DNA from 3 places in the Dickeya ananatis genome. Region 3 is predicted to be linked to each of the others. Evidence: predicted binding sites of a transcription regulator. Region 3 holds the regulator's gene; each other region holds the start of a gene.
The links. Region 3 encodes Fur, which represses iron uptake genes when iron is present. Its sites were predicted from a motif close to ATAATAATGAGAACNACTATCAA; they were not measured.
Positions count from the first base shown of each region.

Region 1: the regulator Fur is predicted to act here: its motif matches at 5,094-5,116, upstream of ftnA (non-heme ferritin).
Region 2: the regulator Fur is predicted to act here: its motif matches at 3,224-3,246, upstream of ygiD (4,5-DOPA-extradiol-dioxygenase).

Region 1 covers NZ_CP040816.1:2,003,027-2,009,771, reverse strand. Annotated here, with positions in the region: gene purT (formate-dependent phosphoribosylglycinamide formyltransferase) at 1-376, opposite strand, end outside; gene FGI04_RS08755 (S9 family peptidase) at 654-2,699, shown strand; gene FGI04_RS08750 (DNA polymerase III subunit theta) at 3,243-3,473, opposite strand; gene copC (copper homeostasis periplasmic binding protein CopC) at 3,635-4,015, shown strand; gene copD (copper homeostasis membrane protein CopD) at 4,034-4,912, shown strand; gene ftnA (non-heme ferritin) at 5,240-5,749, shown strand; gene FGI04_RS08730 (alanine racemase) at 5,958-6,745, opposite strand, start outside.
Region 2 covers NZ_CP040816.1:3,826,438-3,833,182, reverse strand. Annotated here, with positions in the region: gene FGI04_RS17030 (penicillin-binding protein activator) at 1-1,800, opposite strand, end outside; gene rsmI (16S rRNA (cytidine(1402)-2'-O)-methyltransferase) at 1,860-2,747, shown strand; RNA gene rnpB (RNase P RNA component class A) at 2,773-3,151, shown strand; gene ygiD (4,5-DOPA-extradiol-dioxygenase) at 3,327-4,115, shown strand; gene FGI04_RS17010 (glutathionylspermidine synthase family protein) at 4,183-5,343, opposite strand; gene FGI04_RS17005 (DUF1190 family protein) at 5,355-6,083, opposite strand; gene tolC (outer membrane channel protein TolC) at 6,326-6,745, opposite strand, start outside.
Region 3 covers NZ_CP040816.1:2,913,453-2,920,197, forward strand. Annotated here, with positions in the region: gene seqA (replication initiation negative regulator SeqA) at 1-85, opposite strand, end outside; gene ybfF (esterase) at 341-1,111, shown strand; gene ybfE (LexA regulated protein) at 1,397-1,678, shown strand; gene FGI04_RS12835 (methyl-accepting chemotaxis protein) at 1,747-3,435, opposite strand; gene fldA (flavodoxin FldA) at 3,854-4,381, shown strand; gene fur (ferric iron uptake transcriptional regulator) at 4,789-5,235, shown strand; gene glnS (glutamine--tRNA ligase) at 5,319-6,745, opposite strand, start outside.

The DNA.
Region 1 (6,745 bases), 910 kb from region 3:
CCAGCGTTTCCGCTGCCAACCGACGGATACCTTCACGATTCATGGTCAGACGGGTGGCTTCAGCGCAAGGCACAACTCGCTGCCCTTGCTGTTCCAGAGCGACCAGCATATCGGTAGCGATAGCTTCGATCTCCGGCACGATATAGTCCGGGCGTTCCTGTAACACCAGCTGTTTTAATGCGTCGCCGTCCAGCATATTGATGACATGGCTGCGGTGAGCGACTTGCATCGCCGGGGCATCAGCATAGCGATCAACCGCAATCACCTCGATTCCCAAACGCTGACACTCAATCGCTACTTCTTTTCCCAGTTCACCGGAACCTAGCAGCATAACGCGAGTGGCGCCGGGACGCAGGGCTGTTCCCATTGTTAACATAACCTGATACCTGATGGTGTTGTGAAAAGAGGGGGTAAAAACGGGCGGACTATGGCCCGAACGTGGCCGCAGTATAAACGAAAACGTTTGCGTTTGGCATCACTCGCGTACTGGTACGCAAAAGCGAGTGAAAATCCGTGCAGATCTCGGTACGAGCTGGATTCCCCTGCTGATTCATGACAGGCTTTGGGCATTTGCTGTTGCCCCATGGCTGGCGTGCCAGTGTGGGGCAGCGGTAAGGCAGAGTCTGACAAATGAATGGAAAGGAGTGATGTGCATGAGCGCGCCGCAAGCCGAAAAACGCCCGCATAAGATGACAATGCATGGCGATACCCGTATCGATAACTACTATTGGCTGCGGGATGATGAACGCAACAATCCGGATGTGCTGGCCTGGTTACAGCAAGAGAATCGCTATTGCGAACAGGTGATGGCACCTCATGAGGCTCTGCGTCGAACGTTGTACGAGGAGATGGTGGCGCGTATCCCCGGTGAAGATGTCTCGGTGCCTTATGTCAAACGTGGCTACCGCTACCAAAGTCGTTATGAACCCGGCAAAGATTACGCTATCTATCAGCGTCAGGCTGAGCAGGAAACGGGGCCCGATACCTGGCAGGTCTTGCTGGATGGCAATCAACGGGCGGCTGGCAGCGAGTTCTATAGCCTTGGCGCATTGGGGGTGAGCCCGGATAATCGACTGATGAGTGTGGCAGAAGATCTGCTCTCCCGTCGGCAGTATGTGGTGACGTTTCAGGATCTGACCACCGGTGAGTGGCTGGATGATCGGCTGGATAATGTGTCCGCCGGTAGTGAATGGGCGGCAGACTCCCACACCCTCTATTATGTGCGTAAACATCCGCAGACGTTGCTGCCTTATCAGGTGTATCGCCATCGTCTGGGGGATGATCCGCAGCAGGATGAGCTGGTGTATGAAGAAACAGATGACACATTTTATCTCAGCCTGGATAAAACTACCTCCGAGCGCTATATCTTGCTCTATCTGGATAGTACTACCAGTACTGAAATTCTGTTGCTGGATGCGACTGACCCACAGGCAAAACCGCAGGTGTTTTTACCACGACGGGCGGACCACGAGTATGTGATTGACCATTTTCGTGATGATTTTTACGTTCGTTCCAACAAAGACGGCAAAACCTTCGGCTTTTATCGTGCGCATGATGCCAGCGAATCCACATGGCAGCCATTGATCAGCCCACGTACTGACTGTGTGCTGGAAGGGTTTGCACTGTTTGATGGCTGGTACGTAGTTGAAGAACGTGAACGTGGGTTGACCCAGATTCGCTATATTCACTGGCAGACGGCAGCTTCTCGCCAGATTGCGTTTAATGACCCAGCCTACGTGAGCTGGCTGAGTTATAACCCAACGCCCGAGAGCACACAACTGCGGTACGGTTACTCTTCAATGACCACGCCGATGACCATCTATGAACTGGATATGGCAACCGATGTGCAGGTGGTACTCAAACAATCCGCGGTAAAAAATTTTGATGCCGACAATTACCGCAGCGAACGAGTCTGGATAACCGCCCGTGATGGTGAATCGGTACCGGTATCGTTGGTGTATCACAAAGACTGCCAACTGGCGCAAAGTCCATTGCTGGTTTACGGCTATGGTGCTTATGGCAGCAGTATGGATCCAGAGTTCAGTAGCAGTCGTTTAAGCTTGCTGGATCGCGGCTTCGTGTATGCGCTGGCGCATATTCGCGGCGGGGGAGAATTGGGGCAGCAATGGCACGATCAGGGACGGCTATTCAACAAGATGAATACCTTTACCGATTTCATCGATGTCACGCAGGCGTTGCTGGCTCAAGGTTATGGAGACCCGAAAAAAACCTTCGCGATGGGGGGCAGCGCCGGTGGGTTACTGATGGGGGCCGTCATAAACATGGCACCTTCACTGTTTTATGGGGTGGTGGCGCAGGTGCCGTTTGTCGATGTTCTCACGACCATGTTGGATGAGTCCATTCCGCTTACTACTGGCGAATATGATGAATGGGGCAATCCGAATAACGCGGCTGATTACCAGTACATCAAGCAATATAGTCCTTATGACCGAGTCTCGGCGCAGAGTTATCCCCACTTGCTGGTGACGACTGGCCTGCACGACTCACAAGTTCAGTATTGGGAACCGGCCAAATGGGTAGCGAAACTGCGTGAACTGAAAACCGACGAGCATCTGTTGTTGTTACACACCGATATGGGGGCTGGTCATGGTGGTAAATCTGGTCGCTTGGCCCAGTTTGAAGACATTGCCCAAGAATTTACCTTCCTGTTACTGGTGCTTGAAGGTAATGGTGCTTGAAGGCCAGTCACTGCAGGGGTAGCACTCCAGATCGGTGTAGCGACGGAGAAAAACGAGCGGCCAGGAGAGAACTGGAACTGCGATCACCGGGTGTCAGGAGGCAGAGGGTGATCGCAGAATGTTGCCTGACGCGGATGTTACCTGAATAATGCAGCGTTCGGCGAGCAGCCAAACCTAGGCAACGTAGTTAGTTTCAGTTGGTTTCAGGCTGCGGTTGCGCCCGTTTAGCCCGCTTTTCCGCCCGTTTTTGCGCGGCGGTTTTCAGCGGTTTTTTCTTGGCGTTTTTCTTGCTGTCCATTCCTTTACTCATCTTGTGCCTCGCTTGGTAAAAGGTTGGTATGCCTGTTTATTAACCTCCTGTTTGTGAAGAGATGCAAGTGAAAAAGTGCTTTTTTGGCCAGTAGAACGACAGCGAAGAATTGAGCAGACAAGGGCGAGCCGAATAGAGAAGCGACGGCGAAAATCGGTATAGGGTGGGTAATCAGGCGCTATCCGTTGGTATTGGATAGCGTCGTGGTGAACGTGTACTGATGAACGGAGCCGTTATTTACTGTTTGGGTCATACGGTAAGGTGGAGAACTGGTGGGAGATTCCCCGGTAGTAACTGACCCTTTCGCGAAAATAGAGACGCAGATGTGCGGGTTGTTGCTGTTCGATTTCATCCATGATCACCGGCATATTATAGCGTTCGCGAAACGCCACGCCGGATGCCGCCAAATCCACATTGACCTTTTCCATTTCTTCATAGGGCAGGTCGGCCAGATTGTATCCCATGATTGCCTCCTCTGTGTTGCGCCACAAAAGTAAAGCAGAAGTGCGGAATTGGCAAATTCTGTTACTCTCCAGACCCTCGACAAGGCAGTGGGTGGCTCGTATCCTTGCCGTGGTTTTGCGTTAACTGAACGTAACAGGAAACTATTAGAAAGGGTAAGACCATGTTGAAGCGTACATTTTTTCCGGCGATGAAGGCAGTACTGTTCATGGGAAGCCTGCTTATCTCTCAGGCTGCACTGGCGCATGCCCATCTCAAAAGTCAGACTCCGGCGGCAGACACGGTGATTGCGGCACAAACAGCACCGTCTTCTCTGACGCTGCTGTTTTCAGAAGATATCGAGCCTGCGTTTAGTGGTGTGGAATTGACGCTAGCGGGGCAGGCTGTGTCGATAGGCAAGGTGACGGTAGAAAATGATCATCATAATGTAATGGTGGTACCGATTGAAAAGCCGTTAACCAGGGGTAGCTATCAGGTTTCCTGGCATGTGTTGTCTGTCGATGGTCATAAAACGCAGGGAAGCTATCGTTTTGACGTCAAATAATACGGCAGTGATTGGCTGATGCTGCTGGAGGCGGTATACGCTGGATTGCGTATCGGACATTTTTCCAGCCTCATGTTGCTGGTGGGGACAGCCTGTTATTGTCGGTTACTGTCACCCCGTACCTATCGGGCGCAGTTGGCGTCGAGGATGTATGGTGTGATGGTGATCGGCAGCGCTGTAGCCATGTTGACCGCTGTTGGCATTCTGGCGGCTCAGACCGGATTAATGAGCGGTGACTGGCGTAATATCGGTGATGTGAGTACCTGGTATGCCGTACTGGGTACCCGTTTCGGAATGTTGTGGGTCTGGCAGCCGGTGCTGGCGTTAATCACGTGCGCGATGGTGTTCTGGCGCAGCGGTGGGTGGCTCACGGGCATGCTGGTGTCTGGCGTAGCCCAGCTCTGTGGCATGGCGTGGGTAGGTCACGCAGCGATGCTGGAAGGATGGCCCGGGATAGTGCATGGCCTGAGCCAGACGGTGCACTTGCTGTCGGTAACATTTTGGGGCGGCGGGCTTGTGCCTTTACTGCCAGTATTGCGGGATGCGCAGCGGGTGTCGGCACGCGAGGATGCCATCCTGACGATGATGCGCTTTTCTCGTTTCGGTCATTTGGCCGTTGCGCTGGCAATTCTGACCGGTCTGATGAATGCTCGATTGATTCTCGGCTGGCCGCTGCCACCGTTCGGGGTGTATAGCATTTTGCTGACGGTGAAGGTTTTGCTGGTCGCCGCTATGGTGCTGTTGGCGTTGTTCAATCGCTACTGGGTAGTGCCGCGCTTTCAGCTTGCTGGGCATGCTGCTTACGGTTATTTTTTTCGGTTGACGATTGCAGAACTGTCGTTGTCTGTTCTGGTGGTTGGGCTGGTTAGTGTTCTGGCGACATTGTCTCCGGCATGAGTGCACCGGCAGGTGAAGGGGAATATGCTTGTGTCGGGCATATTATGCAGACAAGCATACTGACTTTATTTTTAATAAACCCGGATTTTTAATAACCCCAGATTTTTAATAAGACCAGAGTGTTTAATGAAATCAGGCAATGAAAATAATTATCAAAGCCATTCTCTAATCATACGGAATAATGAAAATTATTCTCATAACTAAATGATAATACATTGAAGTTATAAGGAATTTATTTCAATTTTGTGTTAATGGAATGTTTTAAATCCCACCCTTTACAGGCATAATATGAAAATCAGTCACCTGCCAGTAAAATAAGGAACGGCCATGTTAAAGAAAGAAATGATTCAGAAGCTGAATGAACAGCTTAATCTTGAATTTTACTCCGCCAATTTATATCTGCAGATGAGCGCCTGGTGTGGCGATAAAGGTTTTGAAGGTGCGTCAGTTTTCCTGAAATCACATTCCCGTGAAGAGATGGATCATATGCAACGCCTGTTCGATTATCTGAACGACACCGGCAGCATGCCGCAATTGGGCGCGATTGCCGCACCGCCGATCGAGTTTGATTCGTTGCAGGATGTCTTCAAACTGACCTATGAGCACGAGCAGTTGATTACCCAAAAAATCAATGAACTGGCTCATGCCGCTATGACGTTGCAGGACTATTCCACCTTTAATTTCCTGCAGTGGTATGTGGCGGAACAGCACGAAGAAGAAAAACTATTCAAGTCCATTCTCGACAAGCTGGGTATGGTGAATGCACAGGAAGGTGGCTTGTTCTTTATTGATCAGGATTTGAAAAAAATGGCGGCCTCGGTAACCCCATCTGCCTGATATGAGTCGGGTAATAGTATTTCTATTACCCGTTCCTTTTTTACCCATTCCCCTTGCGATGCTCTTACCAGACTCTCCTCCTACCACGTCAAATCAAATACGCTATAACACCTGTTGTGTTTAAGGTCTTATCGACGTGGTGTTTGTCGTTCAGTCGTTTTCAACCGTCATAATGGTATAACCCATCCGTGGGGCCGAGGTTAGCGTCTTAAAATACGGTTTCCAGTGAATCGGTTACACAATAATGATCATCCACCAATGGCAGGTAGCGCCATTTATCAAATGCCGTACAAGGATGGGAAATGCCGCATCCCACCCAGTCTCCAGGTTGTAACCGTTCTGCGTCTGGCAGACTAAGGTACGCGTGCTGATCGTTCACTTCCGTGATGCGCAATTGTGTCGCCGTGCGGGGGGCACTACCGTTTGCCTGGCGGATCCATAACGGAATAGGTAAATCTTGATCGAATGGCACATCACGCCGTCCAAAATCGAGAAATGCCAGTCCAGGCTCCGGACGCGATAACACGCGTCCCCAGATTTCCAGTGCGGCAGTGAAATGATAGTGGCTACCGGGCTGGGCGAATGGCGCGATACGTGCATAGAGACCGTTGTCATGCGCCATGTAGGCACCGGAGCGGATCAAGGGGATAACCGGTAATGGTAAGCGGGCGCTAGTTAAACAGTCAGTGACCACATCAAACCAGGCCCCGCCACCGGCGCTAAGAATAATACTGTCGCTGCTGAATAAGTGCTTCTCCGCCAGTTGTGTCGCGGTGGCGATCAACATGTCGCAATAGTCTTTCACTCGTGCGATACCGTGAGCATCCCGTCCGGCACCCAATGCCCCTTCATACCCCGATACACCAACCAACTGCAACGATGGGCTTGCCGCGATGGCATCGGCAATCATCACTGCGTCCTGGAGTGATCGACAACCGGTGCGACCGCCGCTGACTGACATCTCCAGCAACACCGAGATACGGCTATGACCAAGGT
Region 2 (6,745 bases), 910 kb from region 3:
CCCTTCCATTTCAAACCGGAAGTCTGGCCCCAGACCTGCCTGATAGCTGCGTGAACTGGCGTAGAGTGCCGGGTGCAGCGCGCCCTTGTTACGCATGTCGATCATCGGCTTGATCAGGGTGAGTTCATCAGGCGTGGCGATGATGTAAACCGCATCCACGTTACCGTCGCTGGTGACGTTGGCTATTGGTGGTGCCTGATTCGGGATAGTCAGACCGCCAACGGTGGTAGACGATGACGGCGCCGACGTGGCGGTTATCACCGGTTGCCCATTGAGCGGAAGGCCAGCACCGCTATTGATAGCCTGTTTCAGGTCATACACGCCGCCCGTGCGCTGTTGCAAGACCACGCCGCCTGACTGCTGTTGCCAGGATTTGGCGAAGGCAGCCACGACCCTGTCACCCAGATTACCGCGTGGGGCCAGAATTAGTGGGTGTTGCTTGCCCTGTTTGTGGATGAACTCGGCGGCATCGGTCGCTTCGTCTTCCGGTGACAGCGCGAAATAACAGATGTTGGGATTCGGCTGGACCTGTTCCGGCTGGTTCAGTGCCAGCACATTCAGTGATGGGTTGAGTTTCGGCAACTGTTCCACTTCGTTTTTAAGCAGCGGACCGACGATAGTCGTCGCACCGTCTTTTTGCGCCTGGGCTATCACGTTGGCCAGCGGCTGATTGGAGGTGTCATAGACTTTCACCGGAATCGTGCTGGCTGACGCAGTCGTTGCCATCGGCATAGCGGTCGCCGTGGCGGCGGGAGCAGAAGGTGCTGGCGCTGACACAGAGGCTGCCGGATTAGATGGCACTGCGCTGTTCGGTGTCGGGGTGGCTGACGCACTGGGAACCGCGGCGGCAGTGGCGGTATTAGCCGCTTGCGCTATCTGGGCGGGTTGTGCTGGCATCGCCAGCGACGCCTGGCCGCTTCTGGCCGCGCTAAAGCCTTGCTGAATCGCATTCGCGAAGACCTGTGCCTGCCCGTTTAATGGCAGCAGCAGCGCGATAGCGTTACTGCCCGCAGGGGCGGTTTCTCCGGCAGGCGTTGTCGCCGCTGGCGGGGTACCGCCTAACTGTGACGGCAGTTGTTTAGCTGCCGGATGGCGTGGATAACGTTTTTTCCAGTCTGCGATGGCGGCTTGCAGATCAGCCGGGACCTGCGCTTTGGTCTGCCAGAGATTCAGCAGATCCAGCCAGCCTTGCAGGGTATATTCGTCGACGTTGATGACCATCGAACCGAGATCCTGCTGGGTTAACTGGGTCAATGCTGTCCAGGTCTGGTCTATATTGCGCTGATGCGCATCCCCTTGTAACAGCGGCTCCAGCCCGATATAAGCACGGATCAGCGTCAGAGATGAGTGACCCTGAGCGGCGTTGATTTGTGTCTGGTAGTAGCGTTCTTGCTGTTGGGGAGAGAGCGATTTCACGTCCAGCTGTGCCAGCGTGGTGTTCGCCGCGTTCATGTCGTTCTGCGCGACGGCCAGTTCAGCTGTCAGCAGACGTTGCTCTTGTCGCTGTTTGTCACTGAGCTGCGACGGCAATGCGCTTAACTGGTTGCCCGCTTGCGGGAGTTTGCCTTCCTGAATCAGGGCATGAATCGCAAGTAATTGCCAGTCAGCCTTGCTATCATCACCACTTTGCTGCATCTGCTGCAGGTAGTAGTCGGAAGATGCGCCGGCTTTGCTCTCCACGCGTTGTTGGGGCGCGGTGCCTTGTGGGGCCTGGCTGGGACAGCCAGCGAGAAACAGAGCCGCCAGCATGACAGGAACCAGACGACCTGCATGGGTACGGACAGAATTTAACGGAAGCATACTGTATCCAGTGATGTTTTAACGATGCTCAATATTAAATCGGCAAACCGGATGAAACAATGAATCAAGACCAACAAGCTCAGATTTCCGCCTCCACGCTGTACATTGTTCCCACGCCTATCGGCAATCTGGCGGATATCACGCAGCGAGCGTTGACGGTACTGCAACAGGTTGATCTTATTGCAGCAGAAGATACCCGGCATACTGGTTTATTGTTACAACATTTCGCAATTAATGCGCGCCTGTTCGCACTCCATGATCACAATGAGCAGCAAAAGGCAGAACAATTGCTAGCCAGATTGCAGCAAGGCATGAGTATCGCGTTGGTGTCGGATGCGGGTACACCGTTGATTAACGACCCCGGTTACCATCTGGTTCGGCGATGCCGTGAGGCTGGCGTTCGCGTTGTACCGTTGCCGGGGCCGTGTGCGGCTATCACTGCGCTGTCTGCTGCTGGTTTGCCATCGGACCGCTTTTGTTATGAAGGTTTCCTGCCAGCAAAAACTAAAGCGCGTAAAGACACATTGCGTGATTTGCAGGAAGAAACGCGCACGCTGATTTTCTACGAATCAACCCACCGGCTGCTGGATAGTTTGCAGGATATGGTTGAGGTGTGGGGTGCGGAACGCTACGTGGTGCTGGCACGGGAACTGACCAAAACCTGGGAATCGCTGTACGGCGCGCCGGTGGGGGAGTTGTTGGCTTGGGTACAGGAAGACGAGAACCGCCGTAAAGGTGAGATGGTATTGATTGTGGAAGGGCATCAGCCTGACGACGACGCGTTGCCTGCGGCGGTGTTGCGCACTCTGCAACTGTTGCGGGCAGAATTGCCGCTGAAAAAAGCGGCGGCGCTGGCGGCAGAGATTCACGGTGTGAAAAAGAACGCGCTTTACCGTTATGGACTGGAACAAGAAAACGGTGACGGTGCATCGGAAGATGACAAGTAGGACAATTTGTCCTATTATCCGCGCCGAAGTTGACCAGACAGTCGCCGCTTCGTCGTCGTCCTCCGTTAGGGGGAGACGGGCGGAGGGGAGGAAAGTCCGGGCTCCATAGGGCAGGGTGCCAGGTAACGCCTGGGGGGGAAACCCACGACCAGTGCAACAGAGAGCAAACCGCCGATGGCCCGCGCAAGCGGGATCAGGTAAGGGTGAAAGGGTGCGGTAAGAGCGCACCGCGCGGCTGGTAACAGTCCGTGGCACGGTAAACTCCACCCGGAGCAAGGCCAAATAGGGGTTCACATGGTACGGCCCGTACTGAACCCGGGTAGGCTGCTTGAGCCAGCGCGCGAGCTCTGGCCTAGATGAATGACTGTCCACGACAGAACCCGGCTTATCGGTCAACTTCACTCTTTCAGAACCCCGCCAATCGGCGGGGTTTTTTTATGTCTTTCTCCGGTGATACGGCTAAATCGTCAAATTTATTGACAATCATCATCATGGTTATCCGACTGTATCGACGAAACAGGAGGGGTAAAGTAGTCACCATCGGTACTCGCTACCCACACTGTTACTAAGGATATCGTTATGAGCATTTCCCGGATGCCGGCACTGTTTCTGGGCCACGGGAGCCCGATGAATGCGCTGGAAGACAATGAACACACACAGGCCTGGCGTAAACTGGGTGAAACCCTGCCACGTCCGAAGGCAATAGTCGCGGTATCTGCACACTGGTATACCCGCGTGACGGCGGTAACGGCGATGAGTCAGCCGCGAACGATTCATGATTTCGGTGGCTTCCCACAGGCATTGTTCGATACTCGCTACCCTGCACCTGGTGCCCCAGATGTGGCTAAACGGGTACAAGAAGTCCTGTCGCCGGTTGCGGTCTACGCGGATCATCAGGAATGGGGGTTGGACCACGGCACTTGGGGGGTACTGATTAAGGTGTATCCGCAAGCGGATATCCCGGTCGTACAGCTCAGCGTCGATGGTACTAAGCCACCTGCTTACCATTATGAGTTGGGCCGTAAACTGGCTGCGTTGCGTGATGAAGGCATTATGATCGTCGCCAGCGGCAACGTGGTGCACAACCTGCGGATGATTAAGTGGAGCGGCGACGGTTCCCCTTATAGCTGGGCAACCTCGTTTAACGATTTTGTTCGCAGCAACCTGCGCTGGCAGGGGGATGCGGCGGAACACCCACTGGTGAATTTCATGCAACACAATGACGCCGCGCTGTCTAACCCGACACCGGATCATTTTCTGCCATTACTGTATGTTCTGGGCAGCTGGAATGGTCAGGAGCCGATATCGACGCCGACGGATGGCATTGTGATGGGGTCGCTCAGCATGATGTCGGTGCAGGTAGGGTGAGTCACCGGTCGAAAACAGGTATCGCGTGTCATGGCGATACCTGTGGCTGTGCAGCTGCGCTCTGGCGTTAATCCAGAATGATATGCGGATAGAAGCGGGATAAATCCTGAGTGATCAGCTCCCGGTCTTCCCGAAGCCCGATACCGCAAGGGGTATCGCCTACCAGCCAACTGCCGATAAGCGTATAGCTATCATTGAATCGCGGTAGTGGGTGGAATTGCTGCACGATGGAACCTTCTTCACCATAGGGGCCATCCACGGCGGCGATTTGCTGACCCTGTCGGTAAATCTGGATGTTGGCACCTTCGCGCGAAAACAGCGGCTTGACCACGTAGTCACTCATGGCCGGTGGATTGTCTTCGGTGAAATAGGCTGGCAGCAGGTTAGGATGGTTAGGAAACATGTGCCATAACATCGGCAACAGCGCCTTGTTGGAAAGCACGCTTTTCCAGCCCGGTTCCAGCCAGCGTACCCCCGCGTCCGCCAGTTTGGTGGAGAAGGTTTCGCGCAGCATGAACTCCCACGGATAGAGTTTGAACAGGTTACCGATGGTGTTGTCCTGCAAATCGGTAAATTGCCCACGATCGCCTAAGCCTATCTCGTCGATGTACAGGAATTGATTTGGAATACCCGCTTCCTGTGCACAATCCTGCAAATACTGCACTGTTCCCCGATCTTCCTCCGTATCCCGGCAGCAGGTGAAATACATTGCACCGAAACCGTGGTGGGTTCGCAGGTATTCAAAACGCTCGATCAGTCTTTCCTGCAAGCTATTGTACTGATCCGCGTGCGACGGCAGCAGACCGGCCCGGATCTGATCTTCCAGCCAGATCCACTGAAAGAATGCGGATTCGTACAATGACGTCGGGGTATCCGCATTGTTTTCCAGTAACCGGGCGGGGCTTTTGCCGTCGTAAGCCAGATCGAGACGCGCATAGAGCGCTGGCTGGCGCGATAGCCATGAACTGCGCACGAAGTCCCAGGTATGGCGGGGAATTCGGAATTTGGTCAACAGTGCTTCGCTGTTGACCACTTTATCGACGACCTGCAAACACATTTGGTTTAGCTCGGCGGTGGTCTCTTCCAGTTCTTCAATTTGCGCCAGCGTAAACTGGTAGCAAGCGTCTTCACACCAGTAGGGTTCGCCATACAAGGTATGGAACTGAAAACCATATTCGGCCGCTTTTTCCCGCCAGTTCGGGCGTTCGTTAATCGCAATACGTTTCATGGCTGGCGACCTTATCCCCCGAAGGAGCGGCGAATCGGGGTTTCACTGCTGCCACTTGAGCGTGTACCGGTGCCTGTAGCATAGCCAGCAGTGCTACTGGATTTATCCCGGTTGTCCGTCATGTTAGCCGCCGGTGCGTTGTTGAGTCGGTTCACGGTATCGCCAAAGCCGCCACGGGTGGTGGTAATGCTGGACGTCGGTTTGGGCGTCATGGCGTCTTTCGGAACGGTGATGGTGCGTCCGGTGGTGGAACCGTAACTCTTACCGCTGGCATCCACATAGCTGCCGTTGGCCGGGCTATTGGGAGTATTCGGGCGGAACACCGGCTGTTGGGCAAAATTATTGCCGCCCATCAGCTTACCCATCATGAATCCCGCCATGAGCGGCATCCAGAAACTGCCGCTTTGCTGTGGCGTTGCGCTGGCAGTCGTTGCCCCTGCACTTGACTGGGTGCACTGGCTTTCGCCGAACGCTGCCACGCATTCTTCACGGGTCGCGAATTTGGGCGCGGTTCTTTCCGCCTCTTTCAACGCATTGTTATAGGTGGTCGTGCACTGGTCCTTCATGGCCGGATTAGCGCGTGAGCAATCATCCGCGTTCTGGTAGAGCGAAACGGTTTCGTCAGCTTTCTCACAACCAGAGAGAATAAACGTGGCGCTGACAGCCAGTGCGATTGGAGCAATACGGTAACCCCAGCGTTTACGAAAACGTGCGTGGTTAATGTCTGACGTTCTTTTCATCGGTTAATCCCAGGGAAACAGGGCATCATGCCCATCATGTTAATAATAAGTATGTAGGTATAAGGCGCGCTTAAGCATAGGAGAAGGGGGAATGGCTTGTAAAGCATCGACGGCGGGTAAGCAACCGGCGTGTGCGCCTGAAAGAGGTAAAGCGAACGATATAAAACAATCGATATAAAATAAACGATATAAAACAAGTGATAAAAACAAGGGGAACCGTTCTGGTTCCCCTGGTGATGTGATTACGGTCTGGCTTTGGTGGTGGTTTTAGCGGCGACCGGTGTGGAAACTGCAGGCGGAATGTCTTCGCTGACGTTCGCTGAGGTGGAGACCGGTTTGCCCAACATCGCGTTCAGTGTGCGCAGGTCGTCTTCATTTAACGTACCGAGCGCTTGCTTGAGGTTCAGCTGATTGACCAGGTAATCATAACGTGCACCGGACAACTGCTGTTTAGCGCTGTACAGGGTACTGGTGGCGCTCAACACATCAACGATGGTACGGGTACCCACCTGATAACCGGCTTCCATGGCATCCAACGAGCTTTGCGCTGATACCACCGCCTGTTTGTAGGCGTTGACGCTACTGATCGAAGCGGAAATATTGTTATAGGCGGAACGCAGCGTCTGGATGACCGAACGGTGTGCGCTTTCCATGCTCTCACT
Region 3 (6,745 bases):
AAATATCTGATGCACTCTCGCCGATATGCTGAGTGTGGCTGGCGATATAACGGTAAAGCTCGTCGTCGACCTCAATAGTTTTCATCTTTATCCAGTACTGTTTTATGTCTTTAATTAATCATCGGGAATTATACAGGCTATGCGCAACCCACGAACAGCAGCAGACAACGGAGATAACATATTCAGGATTATCCTGAACGTGCCGCGCACATCCTGTACATGAACGCGGCTTTCCGCCTGCTGCCCCGGCTGACGCTGCCTGAGAGAGTTTACCCTGCGGCGAAGCGACATGGTAAAGTCATGATACCCTAAGCCACTGTCTCTCTGAATGAACTTCACCATGAAATTGAATTATCGCTGGCAAAACGCACAATCCCCGCAAAATCAATTACCCGTAGTCCTCATTCATGGGCTATTCGGTAATCTGGATAACCTCGGCGTACTGGCACGCGATCTGCAAAAACATCACGATACCGTGCAAGTTGATCTGCGCAATCATGGGTTGTCGCCGCGATCGTCAGAGATGACGTATCCGGCCATGGCGCAGGATGTGAGTGAGCTGATCGACGAGCTGGGTCTGGAGCGCGTCATTCTGATAGGCCATTCGATGGGTGGCAAAGTGTCAATGGCGCTGACCGAACGGCTTGCCACACGCATCGATCGTATCGTGGCAATTGATATTGCACCGGTCGATTATCAGGTGCGTCGTCATGACAAGGTGTTTGCCGCCATTCGTGCTGTCAGTGACGCGGGTGCGACACAACGCTCGCAGGCAGCGGAAATCATGCGGCCTCATCTGTCCGGTGAAGAAGGCGTAGTGCAATTTTTGCTGAAGTCATTTCAGCAAGGAGAGTGGCGTTTTAACGTGCCGGTATTGTGGGATCAGTACGAGCATATCGTCGGCTGGAAAGCGGTATCCCCCTGGACGGGCCCTATCCTGTTTATCCGTGGCAGTGAGTCGCCTTATCTGGATGACCGCTATCGCGACCTCCTGGTGCGCCAGTTTCCTGCCGCAAAAGCCCATGTGGTGAGTGGTGCAGGCCACTGGGTACACGCGGAAAAACCCGACGCCGTACTGCGCGCCATCCACCGTTTTCTAGCCTCGAGTTAAGACGCAACGGGAAGATAATCCACCCGGCGGGCGGAGAGGTTGCCTTATACCACGCGTTAATTAAGTCTTAATTGAGTCCTGGCCCCAGTAAACGTTGTCGCCACCGCAACGGCTGGGGTATTATGGCGCGCTCAGTATGAGGGACGGCTGTATGGCCACTTGCATCGTTAACCACATTTCATCAAAACGCGGCCTGAGTTGCTGAAAGCACCAGATAATCCCGGCGGTCAACCCCCGGAGTTCACACGCGGCGTTTTGGCCGAATTTCTTGCAGTACCATTAGTTATGGCAAAAGAACAAACGGATCGCACCACGCTGGATCTGTTCGCGAATGAGCGTCGGCCTGGGCGGCCGAAAACCAATCCGCTCTCGCGTGACGAACAGTTACGGATCAACAAGCGCAACCAGTTGCGGCGTGACAAAGTGCGGGGGCTTCGTCGTGTCGAGCTGAAAATTAACAGTGAAGCGGTAGAAATTCTCAATGCGCTGGCTGAACAAAAAAACATCAGCCGAAGTGAACTGATAGAACAGATGCTGCTGGCACAGTTGGCAGAACAACAAGATTAATGCAACACGACTACAATACAACTACGATAGTGCTGGCGTCATCCATGACGCCTGACGTCCTCAATACATCAGAACGTTTCCCAGTTATCACTGCCTTTCTTAGCCGATGTTGCAGCGGGCAATGCTTTGGCTGACGGAGCCGCCACGGCTTTAACCGGTGCCTGACGTTCGCGTCTTGGCGACAGACCGGATGACTGTTCCTCTGAGAGACGGAAGACAGATACCGCTTCGGTCAGCACCATCGCCTGTTCTTCCAGTGAGCGGGTTGCGGCAGAGGCCTCTTGCACCAGCGCGGCATTTTGCTGAGTCACGCCATCCATTTCCGTAATCGCCTGACCGGCCTGGGCGATACCTTTACTCTGCTCATCCGATGCGGTGGCGATTTCCGACATAATATCGGTCACATTGGTTACCGCTTTCACAATCTCGCTCATGGTGCTGCCTGCGTCAGCCACCAACGAGGAACCGTTATCCACGCAACGAACCGACTCGGCAATCAGATTTTCAATCTCTTTGGCCGCCTGCGCACTGCGTTGCGCCAGGCTTCTTACTTCACCGGCCACCACCGCGAATCCACGCCCTTGCTCACCGGCACGAGCCGCTTCAACCGCCGCGTTCAACGCCAGAATGTTGGTCTGGAAAGCGATGCCATTAATCACACTGGTAATTTCAGCAATTTTCTTCGAACTACCGGAGATTTCCGCCATGGTTTTCACGACATTGTCGACCAATTCCCCGCCCTTACTGGCCGTGGTCGAAGCCTGATGAGCCAGTTGGCTGGCGTGGCTGGCATTTTCCGCGTTCTGTTTCACGGTCGACGTCAGCTGTTCCATACTGGCAGCACTTTCTTCCAACGCCGCTGCCTGCGACTCGGTACGGGCTGCCAGGTCGTTGTTGCCGGATGCGATTTCCGACACGCCCTGATAAATGGAATCCGCACTGCTTCGAATCGTACTCACGGTGTTCGCCAGGCTAGTTTGCATATCGCGCAACAGCGGGAACAGTTTACCTACGCAGTTGTTACCAAAATCCAGAATCGGTTTGCCAAGACGGCCAGCCGCAATCACCTGGAAATGATCACGCAGATCATTGAGCGGGCGCACCAGACAGGCCACCAGATAGCGATCAGTCATAAACAGCATCAACAAACCGGCTACCAGCCCTGCCAGCAAAATATTCTGTCCGACAGCGGTAATGCTTTCTAACCGGTCACCTGCATCGACGAACATCGTTGACCCGGCTTTGTTGAAGTTGGTGAACGAGACATTGAACTGGCGACTGAAGGCGGGCACGATGTCTTTGGCATACTTGTCGTACTCATCGAATTTTTTGTCCACCGCACGCTGGAACATTGGCTCAACCCCTTGGGTAATCAGGTTGCTCCAGTCACGGGTTACCGCGTCCACCAGCTCCGGCGACATGCCGGCATGATCAATCTTTTTGAAGGCTTCCAGGTTAGATTTCAGTAGATCTAACGCAGCCTGTGATGATTTTTGCTGTTCATCTGCCTTCTGATCATCGCCACTCTGCCGATAATCAATCGCACGTGCCAGTCGGGTTACCATACGGAAATACTGGTCATTACCGGTATTAACCAAATTCATATTATTAACCAGCAAAGCACTGGTTTTAGACGTTTCGTTCATGGTTTTGAACGAGTACATGGTGTAGAGCGAGACCGCAATCCATAACACACAGAAGCTGCCAAGCACCCATAACATGGCAGTGCGAATGGCAATATTTTTTAGGAATTGCATAATTGACTCCATAAACGAGCTATTGATCGAGGAGGTAAGGCTTGTTTTGACTTATGTAATGAGAAAGTCTCTCGTTTTGTAAGAAACATTGCTGCACATTTACATTCAATAAAGCACCATGTTTCGTCATCGTCAAAACTATAAGAATATTTAGTCTTTTCTGTTTTTTAAAAAACTAATAAAAATTAGATAGTTAACCAATTACCCATAATTTCAGTTACCTGTGAGAATATCGTATTTAAAAAAAATTAAAAAAACATTAAGAAAGCGATTAAAAAAGAATCAACTAATTGTTTTTACAGCGCGACTGCAGGCAGCCACAGATACACGTTTATCCGCCAGACAGTGTCTGCTATTATTAGCAAATAGTGGGTGACTCAAGCACCATACCCTTAGGAATCAAGAGGTTATTTAATCTATGGCTCTCATAGGCATTTTTTTTGGCAGTGATACTGGTAATACGGAAAATATTGCTAAAACTATCCAGCAACAACTGGGCAGCGACGTCGCCGAACTGCACGACATTGCCAAAAGCAGCAAAGAGGATCTGGAGCGCTTTAACATCCTGCTGTTGGGTATCCCGACCTGGTATTACGGCGAAGCACAGTGTGACTGGGATGACTTCTTCCCAACACTGGAAGAGATTGATTTTTCTGGCAAACTCGTAGCCATCTTTGGTTGCGGTGATCAGGAAGATTACGCAGAGTACTTCTGTGATGCCATGGGCACCATTCGCGACATCATCGAACCACGCGGTGCAAACATCGTCGGTCACTGGCCGACCGAAGGTTACTACTTCGAAGCCTCAAAAGGCCTGGCGGATGACGATCACTTTATCGGCCTGGCTATTGATGAAGACCGCCAGCCGGAACTGACCAGCGAACGCGTCTCCAACTGGGTCAAGCAAATCAGCGAAGAGCTGAATTTGAAAGCCTTACTGGCCTGATTCACCCGTGGCCCTGACGCACCGCTGGTGCCCATGTATTCGGGGCCATATCACCATCGATAGGTAAATATCGACAGATAAATCGATGGCTAAATCGATAATGAGAGCCATAGATAGATAAAACCTATCGCAATCAGTGATACATTTTTTTAACTTTTCATCCTGACAAGGTACAATGTCATCCGCTCAGCCGGATTATGTTTAATGATAAATCCTGGCATACAATTTGTTCCTTATCGATAACTACTCTGAATACAGTACGTTAACCTGAACCATATTGTAAAAGTTCCGTAGTTTTCATTTCGATGGTGCGGTTCTATAATTGAGACACATGACCTTTTTTACGCCGACCGATGATACTAGGCTAATAGCCTCCCAGATAAAGCACGTAACAGGACTAAATCCGCATGACTGACAACAACACCGCATTAAAGAAGGCCGGCCTGAAAGTCACACTTCCACGACTGAAAATTCTGGAAGTCCTTCAGGATCCTCAATGCCACCACGTCAGCGCGGAAGACTTATACAAGAAGCTGATTGATATGGGGGAAGAGATTGGTTTGGCCACTGTCTACCGTGTGCTTAACCAGTTTGACGATGCAGGCATTGTCACCCGCCACAACTTCGAAGGTGGCAAATCCGTTTTCGAACTCACCCAACAGCACCACCATGATCATTTGATCTGTCTGGATTGCGGTCGGGTGATTGAATTCAGCGATGAGTCTATCGAAGCACGCCAGCGTGAAATCTCCGAGAAGCATGGCATCAAGCTCACCAACCACAGTTTGTATCTGTACGGCCATTGCAGTAGCGGCGACTGCCGTGAAGACGACAACGCGCACGACGAACGCTGATTGAGCCTTCTCTTTATTCTGAGCAAAAATAAAACCGCCGAGGCGGTTTTATTTTTATCTTGTACCCCACCATCAGGCGGTGATTAACCCGCCCAACTGTCACGCAAACCCACCGTCCGATTGAATACCAGATGATCAGAACGGGAATATACGCGATCCGCACAAAAATACCCTTCACGCTCAAACTGATAGGCTTTTTCGACCTCGGCATTACCCAAGCTGGCTTCGACAAAGCCCTGAGCAATACTCAGTGAATCAGGATTGATGGTGGAGAGAAAATCCTCTGCTCCGCCAGGGTTAGCCACGCTAAACAGACGGTCATACAGGCGGAACTGCGCTGGCAGCGCGTGAGCGGCAGATACCCAGTGGATCACGCCTTTCACTTTACGGCCGTCAGCCGGATCCTTGCTCAGGGTTTCCGTATCACAGCTGCAGTAAATCGTGGTGATCACACCCTGCTCGTCTTTATCAATACGTTCAGCCTTAATGACATACGCATTGCGCAGACGGACTTCTTTGCCCAGCACCAAACGTTTGTACTGCTTATTGGCTTCTTCACGGAAATCAGCGCGATCGATATACACTTCACGACTGAAGGCAACCTGTCGTGTCCCCATCTCCGGCTTATTCGGATGGTTGGGCATGCTCAGCCACTCTTCATGGCCTTCAGGCAGGTTCTCAATCACCACTTTCACCGGATCCAGTACGGCCATCGCACGTGGTGCATTCTCGTTGAGATCATCACGAATGCACGACTCGAGTGCCGCCATTTCTACGGTGTTATCCTGCTTGGTCACGCCAATGCGGCGGCAGAATTCACGAATAGAAGCAGCAGTATAGCCACGACGACGTAAACCAGAGATGGTCGGCATACGCGGATCGTTCCAGCCTTCGACGATCTTCTCACTTACCAGTTGGTTCAGTTTCCGCTTGGACATGACCGCGTATTCCAGGTTCAGGCGGGAAAACTCGTACTGACGCGGATGGGCAGGAATGCTGATGTTATCCAGCACCCAGTCATACAGGCGGCGGTTATCCTGAAACTCCAGCGTACACAGCGAGTGTGTAATACCTTCCAGCGCATCGGAAATGCAGTGGGTGAAGTCATACATCGGGTAGATGCACCACTTATTGCCGGTCTGATGATGCTCGGCGAATTTGATGCGATACAGCACCGGGTCGCGCATCACGATAAACGGTGATGCCATGTCGATTTTAGCACGCAGACAAGCAGCACCTTCGGCGAAACCGCCATTGCGCATTTTTTCAAACAGCGCCAGGTTCTCGTCAACACGGCGATCACGGTACGGGCTATTTTTGCCTGGAGAAGTCAGCGTGCCGCGATATTCACGAATCTGTTCCGGCGTCAGCTCATCGACATACGCCAACCCTTTATTGATCAGCTCAACGGCATACATGTGCAACTGATCAAAATAATCCGACGAATAGCGAACATTACCGCTCCAGGAAAAACCCAGCCACTGCACGTCATGTTTGATGGACTCAACAT